2 regions of the Rhodobacter sp. 24-YEA-8 genome follow, and region 2 is predicted to be linked to the other one. Evidence: riboswitches for the same ligand, from Rfam matches in the RefSeq annotation. Region 2 holds a riboswitch; the other holds the start of a gene.
What was found. Region 2 has a riboswitch for thiamine pyrophosphate ahead of thiD (bifunctional hydroxymethylpyrimidine kinase/phosphomethylpyrimidine kinase). Riboswitches for the same ligand answer to the same signal wherever they lie in the genome.
Positions count from the first base shown of each region.

Region 1: another riboswitch for thiamine pyrophosphate. It lies ahead of thiB (thiamine ABC transporter substrate binding subunit); the one in region 2 lies ahead of thiD (bifunctional hydroxymethylpyrimidine kinase/phosphomethylpyrimidine kinase).

Region 1 is NZ_FNSK01000001.1:2,797,393-2,805,797, forward strand. Features, by position in the region: gene aroC (chorismate synthase) at 1-1,060, opposite strand, end outside; gene BLW25_RS13595 (TerC family protein) at 1,368-2,390, shown strand; TPP riboswitch at 2,527-2,627, shown strand; gene thiB (thiamine ABC transporter substrate binding subunit) at 2,674-3,648, shown strand; gene BLW25_RS13605 (thiamine/thiamine pyrophosphate ABC transporter permease ThiP) at 3,624-5,150, shown strand; gene BLW25_RS13610 (thiamine ABC transporter ATP-binding protein) at 5,134-5,835, shown strand; gene BLW25_RS13615 (cytochrome c1) at 5,899-6,690, opposite strand; gene petB (cytochrome b) at 6,711-8,024, opposite strand; gene petA (ubiquinol-cytochrome c reductase iron-sulfur subunit) at 8,035-8,405, opposite strand, start outside.
Region 2 is NZ_FNSK01000001.1:925,828-934,232, reverse strand. Features, by position in the region: gene BLW25_RS04695 (TenA family protein) at 1-123, opposite strand, end outside; gene BLW25_RS04690 (ABC transporter substrate-binding protein) at 120-1,061, opposite strand; gene BLW25_RS04685 (HesA/MoeB/ThiF family protein) at 1,058-2,035, opposite strand; gene BLW25_RS04680 (thiamine phosphate synthase) at 2,032-2,628, opposite strand; gene BLW25_RS04675 (thiazole synthase) at 2,625-3,389, opposite strand; gene thiS (sulfur carrier protein ThiS) at 3,391-3,585, opposite strand; gene BLW25_RS04665 (FAD-dependent oxidoreductase) at 3,582-4,559, opposite strand; gene thiD (bifunctional hydroxymethylpyrimidine kinase/phosphomethylpyrimidine kinase) at 4,556-5,356, opposite strand; TPP riboswitch at 5,430-5,536, opposite strand; cobalamin riboswitch at 5,677-5,892, shown strand; gene BLW25_RS04655 (aromatic ring-hydroxylating oxygenase subunit alpha) at 6,019-7,269, shown strand; gene BLW25_RS04650 (FAD-binding oxidoreductase) at 7,273-8,364, shown strand.

The DNA.
Region 1 (8,405 bases), 1.9 Mb from region 2:
CCAGCAGAATGTGATCAAGGATCACGCAGGCCATCATCGCCTCACCAACCGGCACCGCGCGGATACCAACGCATGGGTCATGGCGCCCCTTGGTCACAAGATCGACCTCCTGGCCGAACTGGTTCACGGTGCGGCGCGGCGTCAGGATCGACGAGGTCGGCTTGACCGCGAACCGGCACACAACCGGCTGACCGGTGGAAATGCCGCCAAGGATCCCGCCCGCATGGTTCGACAGGAACTCGACCCCGTCCTGGCCCATCCGCATCTCATCGGCGTTCTCGACCCCGGTCAGCGCGGCCGAGGCCATGCCATCGCCGATCTCGACGCCTTTGACCGCATTGATCGACATCATCGCGCTGGCCAGGTCAGAATCCAGCTTGCCGTAAAGCGGCGCGCCAAGGCCCGGAGGCACGCCCTCGGCCACCACCTCGATCACCGCGCCCACCGAATTATGCGACCTGCGCAGATCATCAAGATAGACCGCCCAGTCCTGCGCCGCGACGATATCGGGGCAGAAGAACGGGTTCTCGCGGATCTGGCCCGCATCAAACCGCAGCCGGTCGATCTTGTGTTCTCCCATCTGCACCATATAGCCAGTAATCGTCACCCCGGGCGCGATCATGTCGAGCACCGCGCGTGCAACCCCCCCCGCCGCGACCCTGGCCGCCGTTTCGCGGGCCGAAGACCGCCCGCCGCCACGATAGTCGCGCAGCCCGTATTTCAGGTGATAGGCGACATCGGCGTGACCGGGGCGGAAAGCTTGAGCAATCTCGCCATAATCCTTGCTGCGCTGGTCGGTATTTTCGATCATCAGCTGGATCGGCGTTCCGGTCGTCACCCCCTCGAACACCCCCGAAAGGATCTTCACCTCATCGGCCTCACGCCGCTGCGTGGTGAATTTCGACGTGCCGGGCTTCCGCAGATCCAGCCAGGGCTGGATATCACCCTCGGTCAGCCGCACGCCCGGAGGACAGCCATCCACCGTGCAGCCAAGCGCCGGGCCGTGGCTCTCGCCCCAGGTGGTGACGCGGAAGAGATGGCCGAAGGTGTTAAGGCTCATGACGGTGCTCCGTGCTGACAGGGCGGGCTGACACAGGCGGCATAGCGCCCGGCCGTCGCAGGTTACAACCTCATTCCACAAAAAAGTGAAGCACGGGGTTGAAATCGCATCGCCTGCCCCCATTTCACGACTGCGGGCCGGGCCCCTCTGGCGCTCAGGGCCAGTTTCTTTCGGGAAACGCCTGGCGTGATGTCGGACCGCATCGGGAAAACGCGCCCGATGGATTGCCCGGCTTTTTCCCGATCCGTTTCCACGGCTCAGATGACGGTCATTCCTTCCGGCGCCTTGTGTAAAGGGCTACAGTCGGATGGAGATCCTGCTGACACTATTTCTGGGCAAGCCGCTCTGGCTCTGGCTCACCTTCCTCGCAATCGTCTTCGTGCTGCTGGTTCTCGACCTTGGCATCCTGAACAAGGGCGACGCGGAAATCGGCGTCGCGAAAAGCCTGAAACTCTCGGCCTTTTACGTCACACTCGGCGTCCTTTTCGCGGGCTTCGTCTGGTGGCAGATCGGGCCCGAGGCCGCAGGCCTCTACCTCACCGCCTTTGTCGTCGAGAAATCGCTGGCGATGGACAATGTTTTCGTCATCGCGATGATCTTCGGCTTCTTCGCGATCCCCCGCAAATACCAGCACCGGGCGCTGTTCTGGGGCATCCTCGGCGTGATCGTGCTGCGCGGGCTGATGATCGGGTTTGGTGCGGCTCTGGTGCAGAACTACCACTGGGTGCTCTATATCTTTGCGGCTTTCCTGATCTTCACCGGCTTCAGAATGCTGCTGGCCAAAGATGACCACGACCCGGATATTGCCAATAACCCGCTGCTGAAATTCCTGCGCCGCCGCCTCAACGTCACCGATCAGCTCCACGGTCATGCCTTTACCGTGCGCCAACCCGACCCGAAAACCGGCAAGCTGAAACTCTTTGCCACGCCGCTCCTGCTGGCGCTGATCATGGTGGAAATCGCCGATGTGGTCTTCGCGGTCGATTCGGTCCCGGCGGTCTTCGCGATCACCTCTGACCCCTATATCGTCTTCACCTCGAATATCTTCGCGATCCTCGGGCTGCGCGCCCTCTACTTCGCCCTCGCCGCCATCCTGCACCGCTTCGCCTATCTGAAATATGCGCTGGCGATCCTTCTGATCTTCATCGGCTCCAAGGTCTTTGTCGCGGATCTCCTCGATCTCGAGAAATTCCCGGCCTCGGTCTCGCTCGGCGTCACCTTCGCGATCCTCGCCACCGGCGTGATCGTCTCGCTGTGGAAGACCCGCGGCCAGCCCGCTCATGTCACCCTCCCGGGCGAGCCGGGCGACGACCACCCTGCCCGCCACTGACCTCTGAAAGGGGCGCTCACCCCGCCCCTTTCATCTGTCCTTAAATATCCCGGGGGGAGAGGCGCTTTTGCGCCTCCGGGGGGCTGGCCCCCCGCCCCCGCCACCCCTTGCGCCGCACCGGCAATCCCCTATGCTCCACCCTACCTCGGGGTGCCCGTCACGGGCTGAGATGCGTCATGCGGACCCGTTGAACCTGAACCGGCTCATACCGGCGGAGGGAAGGTGCATCGGATCCCCCCTTGCGCATCGCCCCCGTCGCAACAGGAGGACCTCCATGCGCCCGATGCGCCCCTTCCTTGCGGCATGTCTCGCTTCCCTGCCCCTGGCAGCAGCGGCCGAGACGCCCGTGCTCACCGTCATGACCTATGACAGTTTCACTACCGAATGGGGCCCCGGCCCGGCGGTGGAAAAAGCGTTTGAAGAAGTCTGCGGCTGCGATCTGCGCTTTATCACCGGCGGCGACGGTGCGGCCCTGCTGGCCCGCCTCCAGCTTGAGGGCGCCGCCACCGAGGCGGATGTGGTCCTTGGTCTTGACAACAACCTGACCGCCCAGGCGCGCGCGACCGGACTTTTCGCCCCGCATGGAGAGACGGCCCCGAGCGGCCTGCCGGTCGCGTTTGAGGATGATCTTTTCCTGCCCTGGGACTGGGGCTGGTTCGCCTTTGTCTATGACCGCACGAAAACCGCGATGCCGCCTGAGGACTTTCGCGCCCTTGGCGACAGCGATCTGAAGATCGTGATCCAGGATCCGCGCTCCTCTACCCCGGGCCTTGGCCTGCTGATGTGGGTCAAGGCAGCATATGGTGACCGCGCTCCCGAGATCTGGGCCGGCCTTTCCGACAATATCCTGACCGTGACACCCGGCTGGTCCGAGGCTTACGGCCTCTTCCTCGAGGGCGAGGCAGATATGGTTCTCTCCTATACCACATCGCCCGCCTATCACCGTCTGGCCGAAAAAGATGACAGCAAGGACTGGGCCGAATTTGCCGAGGGCCATTATCTGCAGATCGAGGTTGCGGGCATTCTCGCCGCATCGAAACAGCCGGAACTTGCAAAGGATTTCATCGCCTTCACCCAGTCGCCGGCCTTCCAGTCGGTGATCCCCGAGACAAACTGGATGTATCCTGCGACCGAGATCGCGCTGCCCGAAGGGTTCGAGACCCATCGTCCGGCGAAATCGCTGCTGCTGACGGCCGATGAGGCGCTGGAGGCGCGGAGCCCCGCGCTGGCGGAATGGCAATCCTCGCTCGGGCAGTAATCCTTACCGCCGCGCTCCTGGTCACCGCGCCTCTGGCGGCGGTGGCCTTCAGGGCGGGCGGCCTGCGGCTCAGCATGCCCGACCTTGCGGCGCTGCGTTTTACCCTGTTGCAGGCCGGGCTTTCAGCGCTGATCTCGGTCGCGCTGGCGGTGCCGGTGGCCCGCGCACTGGCGCGGCGGCGCTTTCCCTTGCGGGGCCTTCTGATCACCCTGATGGGGGCGCCGTTCCTTCTGCCGGTGATCGTCGCGGTGATCGGTCTGATCACGGTTTTTGGCCGCTCGGGCTGGGTCAATAGCGGACTTGCCGCGCTCGGCCTGCCCGGGTTCAGCATTTACGGGTTGCATGGCGTGGTCATCGCGCATGTCTTCCTGAACCTGCCGCTGGCGGTGCGGATGATCCTTCAGTCCTGGCTTTCCGTGCCATCCGAGCGCTTCCGACTGGCGGCCTCGCTGGGCTTTGGCCCGCGCGACATCGCGCGACATATCGAGCGCCCGATGCTGATCTCGGTGCTGCCCGGTGCGCTGGCGACCGTTTTTGCGATCTGCCTGACCTCTTTCGCCGTGGCGCTGACGCTGGGCGGTGGCCCGCGGGCAACCACGCTCGAGCTGGCGATCTACCAGGCGATCCGGTTCGAATTCGATCTTGGCCATGCGGCGGGATTGTCGCTGATCCAGACCGGAATCGGCGCGCTGGCCGCCCTGCTGGCCTGGCGGCTTGCATCCGCGCCAGGTTTCGGCGCGGGCCTTGACCGGGCGCTGCCGCTGCTGGCCCCACCGGGCTGGCGGCGCCTTGCAGATGCGGTCTGGCTTTTGCTGGCGGCGGCTTTCCTCCTTCTGCCACTTCTCGCGCTGATCCTTCGCGGGCTGCCGGGGCTGGCGGAACTGCCGCCCAGCCTCTGGGGGGCCTCGCTGCGCTCGGTTCTGGTTGCCCTGATCTCAACCCTGGTGACGGTGGCGGCGGGGCTGGTCCTTGCGCTGGCGGTGGCCCGGAGCGGCGCGCGGGGGATGGAGCTGACCGCCGTGCTGCCGCTGGCGGCCTCGGGGCTGGTGCTCGGGACCGGGCTGTTCCTGATCGCACGGCCCTTTGCCTCGCCCGGGCAGCTGGCGCTGCCGGTGACGGTGCTGGTCAATGCGCTGATGGCGCTGCCCTTCGTCTACCGGCTGCTGATCACCGATGCCCGCGCGCTGGAGGCGGATTACGGCCGCCTTGCCGCCTCGCTGGATCTGAGCGGGCTGGCGCGGCTGCGTTATCTGACTTTGCCCCGGCTGGCGCGCCCGCTGGGCTTTGCTGCCGGGGTGGCGGCGGCTTTGTCGATGGGCGATCTGGGCGTGATCGCGCTTTTCGCCAGTGGCCAGGAGGCGACATTGCCGCTTCTGGTGCAGCAGCTGATGGGCGCCTACCGGACCGAGGCGGCGGCAGCGGCGGCGCTGGTGCTGATCACGCTCAGCTTCGGGCTGTTCTGGATTTTCGATGCGGGAGGGCGGCATGTTCAGGCTCGATAACCTGGTTCTGGAGCAGGACGGTTTCCGGCTGTCTGCGGACTGGCAGGCAGAGCCGGGGGCGAAGATCGCAGTGATCGGGCCTTCGGGGGCAGGGAAAAGCTCGCTTCTGGCGGCGATTGCCGGCTTCTATGCGCCGGCCTCGGGCCGGATCTGGCTCGATGGGCGCGATCTGACCGGACTGCCGCCGGGGGAGCGGCCGCTCTCGATCCTGTTTCAGGATCAGAACCTGTTTCCGCATCTGAGCGTGGCGCAAAATCTCGGACTCGGGATCCGGCCGGATCTGCGTCTGGCTCCACCGGATCACGCACGGGTGGCGGAGGCGCTGGAACGGGTCGGACTGGCGGGGCTTGGCGCGCGCAAACCGGCGCAGCTATCGGGCGGTCAGGCGAGCCGGGCGGCGCTGGCGCGGGTGCTTCTTCGCGCGCGACCGCTTTTGCTGCTGGACGAGCCCTTTGCCGCGCTTGGACCGGCTTTGAAGAGCGAGATGCTGGCTTTGCTGACCGAGGTTGCCGGAGAGACCGGTGCCACCGTGCTGATGGTGACGCATGAGCCCCGCGACGCCTTGGATTTTGCCGGGCAGACGGTGCTGGTGGCAAATGGCACAGCGGCGCCGCCGGTTGCGACGGGGCCCTTGCTGGCCGATCCGCCACCCGCCCTGGCGGCCTATCTTGGGCTGAAGAGCTAAAAGGAAAAGCCCCGCCTGAGGGGCGGGGCTTTAAACCTGTTCTTTTCGGAACCTCCCCTGCCCTCAGGCAGTGAATTCCTTGCCTTTGACGCGCGCCCAGATCTTCTTGTTGGTCAGATAGAGGAGCGCCGAAAGAAGGATCAGGAAGGTCACCGCGACGAAGCCCGCTTTCTTGCGGTCCATCATCTTGGGCTCTGCCGACCACATCAGATAGGCCGAAACATCCATCGACATCGCGTCGATGCTTGCGGGGCTGCCATCTTCAAAAGTGATCTGATCTTCGGTCAGCGGCGGCGGCATGGCGATCCAGCCGCCGGGGAAGGCGTGGTTTTCGTAGAAGGTCGTGCCGGCTTCTTCCTTGGTCTCGCCGGTATAGCCGGTGAGGATCGCATGGATATATTCCGGGCCGCCGATACCGCGCAGGAGCTGGTTGATCCCGGTGCCTTCCGGCCCGTGGAACCCCGCGCGGGCCTTGGCCATCAGCGAGAGATCCGGACCCATACCTTCGCCCGAACGCGCCGGGAAGTTGTCGGTCCATTCGCGCGGACGGGTGGTGCCATCGGGCAGGTCGATCTCTTCGAGGCCCGCGGCATAGGCGCGGACCTGATCAGCCGGGAGATGCGGGCCGCCATCATCTGCAAGGCTGCGGATCGGAACGAATTTCGCCCCGTGGCAGGCCGAGCAGACTTCGGTGAAGACCTGGAGACCGCGCTGCAGCTGCAACTGGTCATAGGTGCCGAACGGGCCTTCAAACGAGAAGTCCACGTCCTCGATATGGCCGGCATCGCCAGCTGCCAGCGCTGCGCCCGTCAGGGCGAGCGAGGTGGCGGCAGAAAGAATGATCTTGCGGAACATTTTGCGTCAGATCCTTTTCTTCACTCAGCCGCGTGCGGGTAGTGGGATTTGAAGTCTTCCTCGATCGTCGCCGGTTGCGGCAGCGGCTTTTCGATGATGCCAAGCAGCGGCAGGATCACGAGGAAATAGGCGAACCAATAGGCCGCACCGATCAGCGAGATCGTGGCATAGGGCTCTTCTGCGGGCATAGCACCGGCCCACATCAGCACCACGAAATCGACAGCAAGCAGCGCGAACCACCATTTGAACATCGGACGATAGCGCCCCGAACGCACCGAAGAGGTGTCGAGCCAGGGAACAATCGCCATGACCGCGATCGCGCCGAACATCGCCAGCACGCCGAAGAACTTGGCGTCGACGATACCGAAGGTCACCCATTCCGCCGCAATCACGATCCAGACATCGGCAGTGAAGGCCCGCAGGATCGCGTAGAAGGGCAGGAAGTACCATTCCGGCACGATATGGGCAGGCGTGGAAAGCGGGTTCGCCTCGACATAGTTGTCGGGGTGGCCAAGGAAGTTCGGCATGAAGCCGACAATCGCGAAGAACACCACCAGGATCACGGCCAGCGCGAAAAGGTCCTTGATGACGTAATAGGGCCAGAAGGGAACCGTGTCTTTCTCGGCATTGGCCTTGCTGTCGCGACGGACCTCAACACCCGTGGGGTTGTTGTTGCCGGTGTGGTGGAAAGCCCAGATGTGAAGGATCACAAGGCCTGCAATCACGAAAGGCAGCAGGTAATGCAGCGAGAAGAAGCGGTTCAGGGTCGGGTTGTCGACCGCCGGGCCGCCAAGAAGCAGCGTCTGGATCGGTTCGCCGATGCCCGGGATCGCGCCGAAGAGGCCGGTGATCACGGTCGCGCCCCAGAAGGACATCTGGCCCCAGGGCAGAACATAGCCCATGAACGCCGTGCCCATCATCATGAGATAGATCAGCATCCCGATGATCCAGGTCACTTCGCGCGGGGCTTTGTAGCTGCCGTAATAGAGGCCGCGGAAGATGTGCAGATAGACGGCGAAGAAGAACAGCGAGGCGCCGTTCGCGTGCAGATAGCGGATCATATGCCCGCCATTCACGTCGCGCATGATGCGCTCGACCGATGAGAAGGCGAGGCTGACATGCGGCGTGTAATGCATCGCAAGGATGATGCCGGTCACGATCTGCAGCGCCAGACAGAATGCGAGGACAATGCCCCAGATCCACATCCAGTTCAGGTTTTTCGGGGTAGGCACCATCAGCGTGTCATAGACCAGGCCAACGATCGGCAGCCGCTTGTGCAGCCACTTCTCGGGGGCGGTCTTCGGTTCGTAATGGTCGTGCGGAATACCGGCCATGTTGCGTTCCTCAGCCCAGCAGGATCGTGGTTTCGTCGGTGAACTGAGCCACCGGCACTTCGAGGTTCCGGGGGGCCGGACCTTTGCGGATACGGCCAGCCGTATCATAGTGAGACCCGTGGCACGGGCAGAACCAGCCGCCGAATTCACCGGCGCCATTGCCCAGAGGCACACAGCCCAGATGGGTGCAGACGCCCATCATCACCAGCCATTCGCCGGCTTCGTCCAGCGAGCGGTTCTGGTCCGAGGCATCGGTACCCGGCTTGTTCTTATTTTCTGAATTGCGGTCAATGAGCGAAGCATCATCGCCGGAAACGGCGCGGGCTGCTTCGATTTCTTCGGCGGTGCGACGACGAATGAAAACCGGCTTACCGCGCCATT
Region 2 (8,405 bases):
GGCGCGCGGCAGCGAGCCATCGTGCAGCGCGTCGAGAAACGCGTGCCGCGTATAGGCGTTCCAGTCATCGGGACAGGCGCTTCGCAGGGCAGCAAATCCGGCTCCGTAATCAGCGGCGCTCATTCTGCCGCCCCCGGATCAACCGCCAGTTTCGAAACCGGCAAAAGCGTGTCCGTCAGGCCCGATTGCAGCAAAAACGCCTCGAACCTGGCATAGCGCCCATGATCCAGCGCCGCCGGAGAATGGGCAAAACGCGGCAATGTAGCGGCCCATGCTTCGGTGTTGAGCGGGTCGGAAAGGTCCGGCGCGGTGGCGGCAAAAGCCTCGAATGCGGCATCGGGATGGTTGATCATATAGGCCGTCGCACGCTCGATCGCGGTCAGGAAGCGGGTCACGCGGTCCTGGTCAAACCCGGTATGGGCCACGAAGATCAGCTCATCATATGCAGGGATCCCGGCCTCTTCGGGGTAGAAACAGCGCCCGTTGCCACCGGCAAGCCGCATCTGTGTCATTTCAAAATTGCGAAACGCCCCGATCACCGCGTCGACCTGACCGGTCAGGAGCGACGGCGTCAGCGACCAGTTCACATTGACCATTTCGACATCCCCCGCCGTCAGCCCGGCGCTGGCCAGCATCCCCGACAGCAGCGCGGATTCGACGCCCGAAACCGAATAGCCGATTCGCTTTCCCCTGAGATCGCCAAGGCTCTGCACCGGCCCGTCTGCCGCCACCATCAGGCAATTGAGCGGGGTCGCGACCAGGGTGCCGACACGGACCAGCGGCAGCCCTTCATGAACCTGGAGATGCAGCTGCGGCTGATAGGAGACCGCCAGATCGGCCTGGCCCGCCGCGACCAGTTTCGGAGGCTCCGTCGGGTCGGCAGGCGCGATGATCTCAACCTCAAGCCCCTGCTCTTTGAAAAAGCCCTTTTCCCGGGCGATGATCACCGGGCCATGGTCGGGGTTCACATACCAGTCAAGGATCAGGGTCATACGGTCGTCTGCCCGGGCGGGTCCGGTCAGCGCGATACCGGCCAGCAGGGCCAGGGCGAAACGGGTCATATCTCGGTCTCCGTCAGGGGCGGATCGGCGATCAGCACGATCTCATTGGGAAAAATCGGATGGAGTTGCGTCGCCGCGCGCCAGGCCCTGAGGCCGGAGCGGCAGGCGAGAACGATGCGCTCATGTGGCGCGGGCGTGGCCCCCGTGATCTGGTCAGGCGCGATGCGATGGGCCGCGGGGGTGACCGCGAGCGGCGCCTCGGCGCGGTCGCGCAGCTCGATCACGTAATCGCCGGGGCGGATCGCAGCCCTGGCGATGAAAGGGAAAGCCGTCTCCGGCTCGGGCGCGGTGTCAAAGCGAAAGCTGCTGAAGCGCCAGCCCGCCATGTCAAAGCGGATCAGCTGGCCAAGCGGCGATGGCATGATCCCCGCCAGATGCGCCAGCGCCATCTGCGCCATGACGGTGCCCAGCATCCCTACCACCGGGCCCAGCACACCGGCGCTGGCGCAGGTCGCAAGGGTTTCCGGCAGGTCGGGGAACACCGCCCTGAGCGAAGGCGCGCCCCCGCAAAACCCGCCGACATAGCCCGAAAGCCCCAGCGCCGAAGCCGAGATCAGCGGCTTCCGGGCGCGGTGGCACAGGTCAGACAGCAGATAGCTTGCCGCGAAACTATCGGCGCAATCGAGGATGAGATCGGCCGCCGCCACCAGGTCGGGTGCAGTTGCAGGATCGCAATGCGCCACAAGCGCCGTCACCTGACAGTCAGGGTTCAGGAGCCGCAGCGCAGTTGCCGCAAGTGCAGCCTTCGGCGCGCCGATACCACCCGCATAAAGCGGCTGTCGGTGAAGGTTGCTTTCCTCGGCCCGGTCCGGGTCGATCACGGTGATACGCCCGATACCGGCACCGGCCAGATATTGCAGCACCGGCACGCCCAGCCCCCCGGCCCCCACGACCAGCAGATGCGCCGCGGCGAAAGCCGCCTGCCCCCCGGCCCCGATCCCGGGCAGCAGGGTCTGGCGCGCATAGCGGCTCATCCCGTCACCCCGAGCCAGTGCCGCACCTGTGCCTCGGGGTCGGGGTTCAGTGTGATATCGGTCACCACTGAAACCAGATCCGCCCCGGCGGCAAAGGCCTCTGCCGCGCGCGCGGGGGTCAGACCGCCGATCGCCACCAGCGGGATATCCCCGATCCGGGCCTTCCAGTCGGCAAGCTTTTCCACCCCCTGCTGATGCCATTTCATCTGTTTCAGGATCGTCGGCCAGACCGGCCCCAGGGCGATGTAATCCGGGCCCAGCGCCAGCGCGCGCGCCAGTTCTTCTTCGTCATGGGTCGATATACCGAGCCGCAGCCCGGCCCGCCGGATCGCTACCAGATCGGCGGCATCAAGATCCTCCTGTCCGAGATGGATCCAGTCACAGCCTTCTTCAATTGCAAGCTGCCAGTGATCATTGACCACAAGGATGGCATCATGCGCGCGGCACAGGTCCAGCGCCTCGCGGATCTCACTGCGCGTCTCGTCAGCGCTGCGATCCTTGACACGCAGCTGCACCAGGCGGACCCCAAGCGGCAGCATCCGCGCCACCCAGGCAGCAGAATCGAAAATCGGATAGAAACGCGGCAGGGTCATGCGAGAAACGCCCTCCCCACCACGGGTGTCGAGGGCGCGGCCATATCGCGCGGTTCCATCGGCTGCGCGAGATAGGCCGCCCTGCCCGCCCGGATCGCCCCGGCCATGGCCCCGGCCATCCGCGCCGGATCACCGGCCTTGGCCACCGCCGTATTCAGAAGCACAGCATCAAAGCCCAGCTCCATCGCCCGCGCCGCATGGGAAGGCAGCCCGATCCCGGCATCGACCACCAGAACCTGATCGGGAAACTCTGCCCGCAGCACGCGCAGCCCATATTCGTTCATCAGCCCCCGCCCCGAGCCAATCGGCGCGCCCCAGGGCATCAGCACCTCACAACCGGCCTCGACCAGCCGCGCACAGACGCCAATATCCTCGGTCGTATAGGGAAAGACCTTGAACCCGTCGGCAATCAGGATGCGGGCGGCCTCTGCCAGTCCGAAGACATCGGGTTGCAGCGTATCGGTATGGCCGATCACCTCAAGCTTGATCCAGTCTGTCGCGAACAGCTCGCGCGCCATGTGGGCCGTGGTCACGGCCTCTTTCACCGTATGGCAGCCAGCGGTATTGGGCAGGATCTTCGCGCCCAGATCTGCCACAAGCGCGCGGAAGTCACCGCCATCTCGCTGTTCGCGGCGCAATGAGACGGTGGCGATCCCGGCCTCAGAGCTGCGAAACGCGTCTTCCAGGATCTTCGGCGAGGGATATTGTGCCGTGCCCAGCATCAGCGCGCTTTCAACAGCAGTTCCGTAGAATACCGGCATCTCAGCCCCCCTGCATGGCGGCGAGCACTTCGACACGGTCGCCCTCTTGTATTTCTGTTTCCAGCCGCGCGACTTTGGCGATGAAGACCTCATTCACCGCAGTCGCCACGGCTACGCCAAAGCCCTGTTCCTCAAGCAAAGCCGCCAGGGTGCGCGCCCCGGTCAGCCTTGCCTCTCCATTCACGAAAACTCTCATGTCCTCACCTCATCCATGAACTCGGGCTGTGCGCCGGTCTCGAGATGTTCCGCCACCATCCGCGCGCAGGCGGGCGAGAGGAGGAATCCGTGGCGGTAGAGACCATTGGCAAAGATTACATCGCCCCGCCGCCGGATCCGGGGCAGATTGTCGGGGAAAGCGGGGCGCGCATCGGCCCCGGTCGCGACCAGCTCGGCCTCGCCAAAACCGGGATGGATCGTCCAGGCCGCCGCCATCAGCTCCATCATCGACCGCAGCGTCACCTGGCCACGCCAGCCGCTTTCGATCATCGTGGCGCCCAGCATGAAATGCCCGTCGCCGCGCGGCACGATGTAAAGCGGGATGCGGGGATGCAGGAGGCGGACCGGGCGCGAAAGGCTCACGCCCTCGCAGCGGATCAACAGCATCTCACCGCGCACACCACGCAGGTCACTGAGACTGTCGCGCGCCGCGAGCCCCCGGCAGTCGATGGTCAGCGGCGCCTCTGACGGCTCGGGCGTCACCACGATCCCCCGGGCCGCGAGACGGCGGGCCAGTTCGCCAAGCGCCGCGCGCGGGGCCAGATGTGCTTCGGTTCTGAAGCAGAGCCCCTCGCGGAATCGGCCTTCCAGATCGGGTTCAAGCTGTGCGATCTCATCACCGCCAATGGTCTGATGTCCTTTGGTCAGCCGCGCAAAGCGCGCCAGATCGCCCCGGTCACGCGGATCGGCCAGAACCAGCGTCCCGGCCCCGGTGACCAGCCCGGTATGGGATTGCCACCAGGCGGCCGCGCCGGCCCCCAGCCGTTCGACCGGTTCCTCTGCCGATTCCGCCTCGCAATATGGCGCCAGCATACCGCCGGCCCACCAGGAACAGGCCTGCGGCCCGGGGCCTCCGGCAGGGTCCGAGATCGTGACCTCATGGCCGCGCGCCGTAAGTTCACTGGCCATCACAAGGCCCATGACACCGGCCCCGAGAATATGGACGCTGCTCATGATTGCGGCCAGAGCGCGTGGAAATGATGCACCGGCCCATGGCCGGATCCGACCTGCAGCGCATCCGCTGCCCGGATCGCCCCCTGGAGCCAGCGATGCGCCCGCGCCACCGCATCGGGGATTGTCATCCCCTGCGCCAGCCCTGCCGCAATCGCTGCGGCATAGCTGCACCCGGTGCCATGGGTATTTTTGGTCTGCTGGCGTTCTGCCGTGAAAACATGGGGTTCAGGGCCGATCAGCAGGTCGCGGCATTCTGCCCCCCCGGCATGACCGCCTTTCATCAACACCCAGGCCGGCCCAAGCGACAGGAGCGCGCGCCCCTGTATTTCCTGCACCCCATGGCTGCTGGCCTGGCTTTCGCCCAGAAGATCGGCCGCTTCGGGCAGGTTCGGGGTCAAAACCGTCGCAAGCGGCAAAAGCTCCTCGCGTAGCGCCGCGACTGCCTCGGCCGCGAGCAGCCGGTCGCCGGATTTCGCCACCATCACCGGATCAACCACCAGGGCCAGATTACGCCCCTTCAGCGCCGCCGCTACGGTCGAGACCAGTTCCGGATCGCCCAGCATCCCGATCTTCACCGCGCCCACGGCAAGATCATCGAACACCGCATCAAGCTGCGCCCGGACCATCTGCACCGGCAGGGCCATCACCGCTGTCACCGAGCGGGTGTTCTGCGCCGTGATCGCGGTGATCACGCTGGCCCCGTAAACGCGCATCGCCGCGAAACTTTTGAGATCGGCCTGGATCCCTGCGCCGCCGCCGGAATCAGACCCCGCTATGGTCAAAGCTATCGCCGTCATCATGCCCCCAATGACCGGCGAAAAGATTTGGGGAGACTGGCGTCCGGGCAAGCCGCAACGGGCCGCCAGAGACACGATCAGACCACCCGTTCCCTCCGCCGGTATGAACCGGATCAGGTTCGATGGGTTAGCCTTGCGGCCTCTCAGCCCCGGTTTCCCGGGACACCCCAACGAGTAAGTTGCCCAATCGTTAAGCGGAGCATTTTCGTTTGGCAACCGGCAAAATCCCGCTTTCAGCGCGAATGAGGCTGCTTACAGGGCCGCTGTCTGTTCCGCTTTGCGACATGTCGCAAACAGACAATCCCGGCCGCCGCACTGTGATCAATTCAGCCTCGCAAGGTGCCGCTGGCGACAGCGGAGAATTGGGAAGCCGGTGCGGTCCCGCAAGGGGTCAAAGCCGGCGCTGCCCCCGCAACGGTAGAGGCTGAGAGGCGCGACAAGGACCACTGGGCGGAGGAGCCCGGGAAGGTGTCGCGACCAGGGTTGAAAAGACCGCTCGCCAAGCCCGGAAACCAGCCTTGCACGAGATGTCGAGCCGCGGTGGGCGGCGAAGCGGCAACAGGCTCGCGGGTCCATCCCCGCGCGGGCCCTTCGCCGCCTGTTGTCCATCGCACGTCAAACCTGCCCGCGCAGCGCGCGCGGGCTAACGCGAAGGACAGCGAATGCTGAGCCAGTCCGAGACCCTTTCCCGCCTTCTGGCACGCCAGAGCGGCTATGCCTTAGAGCGCGATTTATATTGCGATCCCGGGGTGTTGGAGGCTGATCTTCAACATCTGTGGTATCGCGAATGGCTCTTTGCCATTCCGGGCTGCGAGCTGGAGAAACCCGGCGCCTTTGCCACGCTTCAGGTCGGCGCCTATCCGGTGGTGATCATCAAAGGCAAAGACAATCGCATCCGCGCTTTCCACAATGTCTGCCGCCATCGCGGTCAGCGGCTTTGCGCGAAGACCAATGGCTCGACGACGAACCTTGTCTGCCCCTATCACCAATGGACCTATGACCTCGAAGGCAAGCTCATTTTCGCCCGCGATATGGGCGAGGATTTCGACCCTTCGAAATTCGGGCTGAAGAAGGTGCACTGTGTCGATCTTGGCGGCATGGTCTTCATCTGTCTCGCCGATGTGCCCCCTTCCATTTCCGACCTCGCGCCGAAGCTGATGTCGTATCTGGCCCCCTCGGGGCTCGCGGATGCAAAGGTCGCTTTCAGCTCTACCATCGTCGAAAACGGCAACTGGAAGCTGGTGATCGAGAACAACCGCGAATGCTATCATTGCGGCGGCGCGCACCCGTCTTTGTGCCGGACCTATTCCGACAACCCGCGCATGACGGCAATGGAGGGACCCGATTCGGCCTCGCCCGACATCATCGAACACTGGAAACGCTGCGAGGCGGCCGGCCTGCCCTCGCGCTTCACCAACCATCCGCAGATGCAATGGCGGCTCGCCCGCATCCCGCTGCTCAACGGCGCCGAAAGCTATACGATGTCGACAAAGGCGGCGGTGGCGAAACGCATGGGCACCATGCCCTTCAACGATGCCGGCAGCCTTCTGTTCTTCCACTACCCGAACAGCTGGAACCATTTCCTTGGCGATCACGCCATCGTCTTCCGCATCCTGCCGATCAGCCCGACCGAGACGCAAGTGACCACCAACTGGCTGGTCCATAAGGATGCGGTCGAGGGCGTCGATTATGATCTCGAAACCCTGACCCGTGTCTGGCTCAACACCAATGACGAAGACCGCCAGGTGGTCGAAGAAAACCAGAAGGGCATTCTCTCGCCCGCCTATGAACCAGGGCCCTATTCCCCGATCCAGGAAGAAGGGGTGATGCAGTTCGTGGACTGGTATGCGGGCATCATGACGCAACGCCTTGGCCCTGTTTCCGGCACAGGCCCGGCACTGGCGGCGGAATAAATCATGGGAAGGCAACAGCTTAACTGGTCCGCGAAACCCTGGGATGATGCGGAGCATCTTGAATGCGCCATGGTCGTGCCCGAGACGCCGGATACTGCCACCTTCACCTTCCGCGCGCCCTCGGGCGCCTGGTTTGACTATCAGCCGGGCCAGTTCGTGACGCTCGACCTGCCGGTTGATCCGAAAAAGGGCGCGAAGGGCAATGTGCAGCGCACCTATACGATCTCGTCTTCGCCGTCGCGGCCGCTGTCGATCTCGGTCACGGTGAAAGCCCAGGCGACATCCATCGGCACGCGCTGGATGCTCGATCACCTGAAGCCGGGGATGAAGATCAAAGCTTACGGCCCGGCGGGGATTTTCAGCTCGCACCGGCATCCGGCAAAGAAATACCTCTTTATCTCGGCGGGATCAGGCATCACGCCGATGATGTCGATGACGACCTGGGCCTGGGATTCGGGCGAGATGCCCGACATCACCTTCGTCCATGCCGCGAAACGCCCGTCAGAGATCCTGCTGAAGAAACGGCTGGAAGGCTTTGCCGACCGCGTGCCGGGGCTGAAACTCCGGTTCACGGTTGAAGAGCCAGACCCGTTCCAGACCTGGTCCGGCTATCAGGGGCGCCTGTCGCAGATCATGCTGGGCCTGATGGCGCCGGATTATCTGGAGCGCGAGGTCTTCTGCTGCGGGCCGGAGCCCTTCATGCAGGCGGTGCGCGACATGCTGGTCTCGCTTGGCTTCGATATGGAACATTACCATCAGGAGAGCTTTGGCGCCCCGGTAAGTTCCGAAGCCGAGGCGCCGGTGATCGAAGATGTGATCCCGGATGCGGATGCCGGCGCGCAGATCACCTTTGCGGCGTCGAACGTCACCGCGCGCTGCTCCGAGACCGATACGGTGCTGGCCGTCGCGAAACGCTCGGGGCTCAATATCCCCTCGGGCTGCACCTTTGGCCTTTGCGGCACCTGCAAGGTGAAGAAAACCGCAGGTGATGTGCATATGGTCCATAATGGCGGCATCTCGGATGACGAGATTGCCGAGGGCTGGATCCTCGCCTGTTGCTCGAACCCGATGGGCAAGATCACGGTTGAGGTCTGAGAGCGGCGCGGCCTGACAGAAATCCTGACAGAAATGACGCA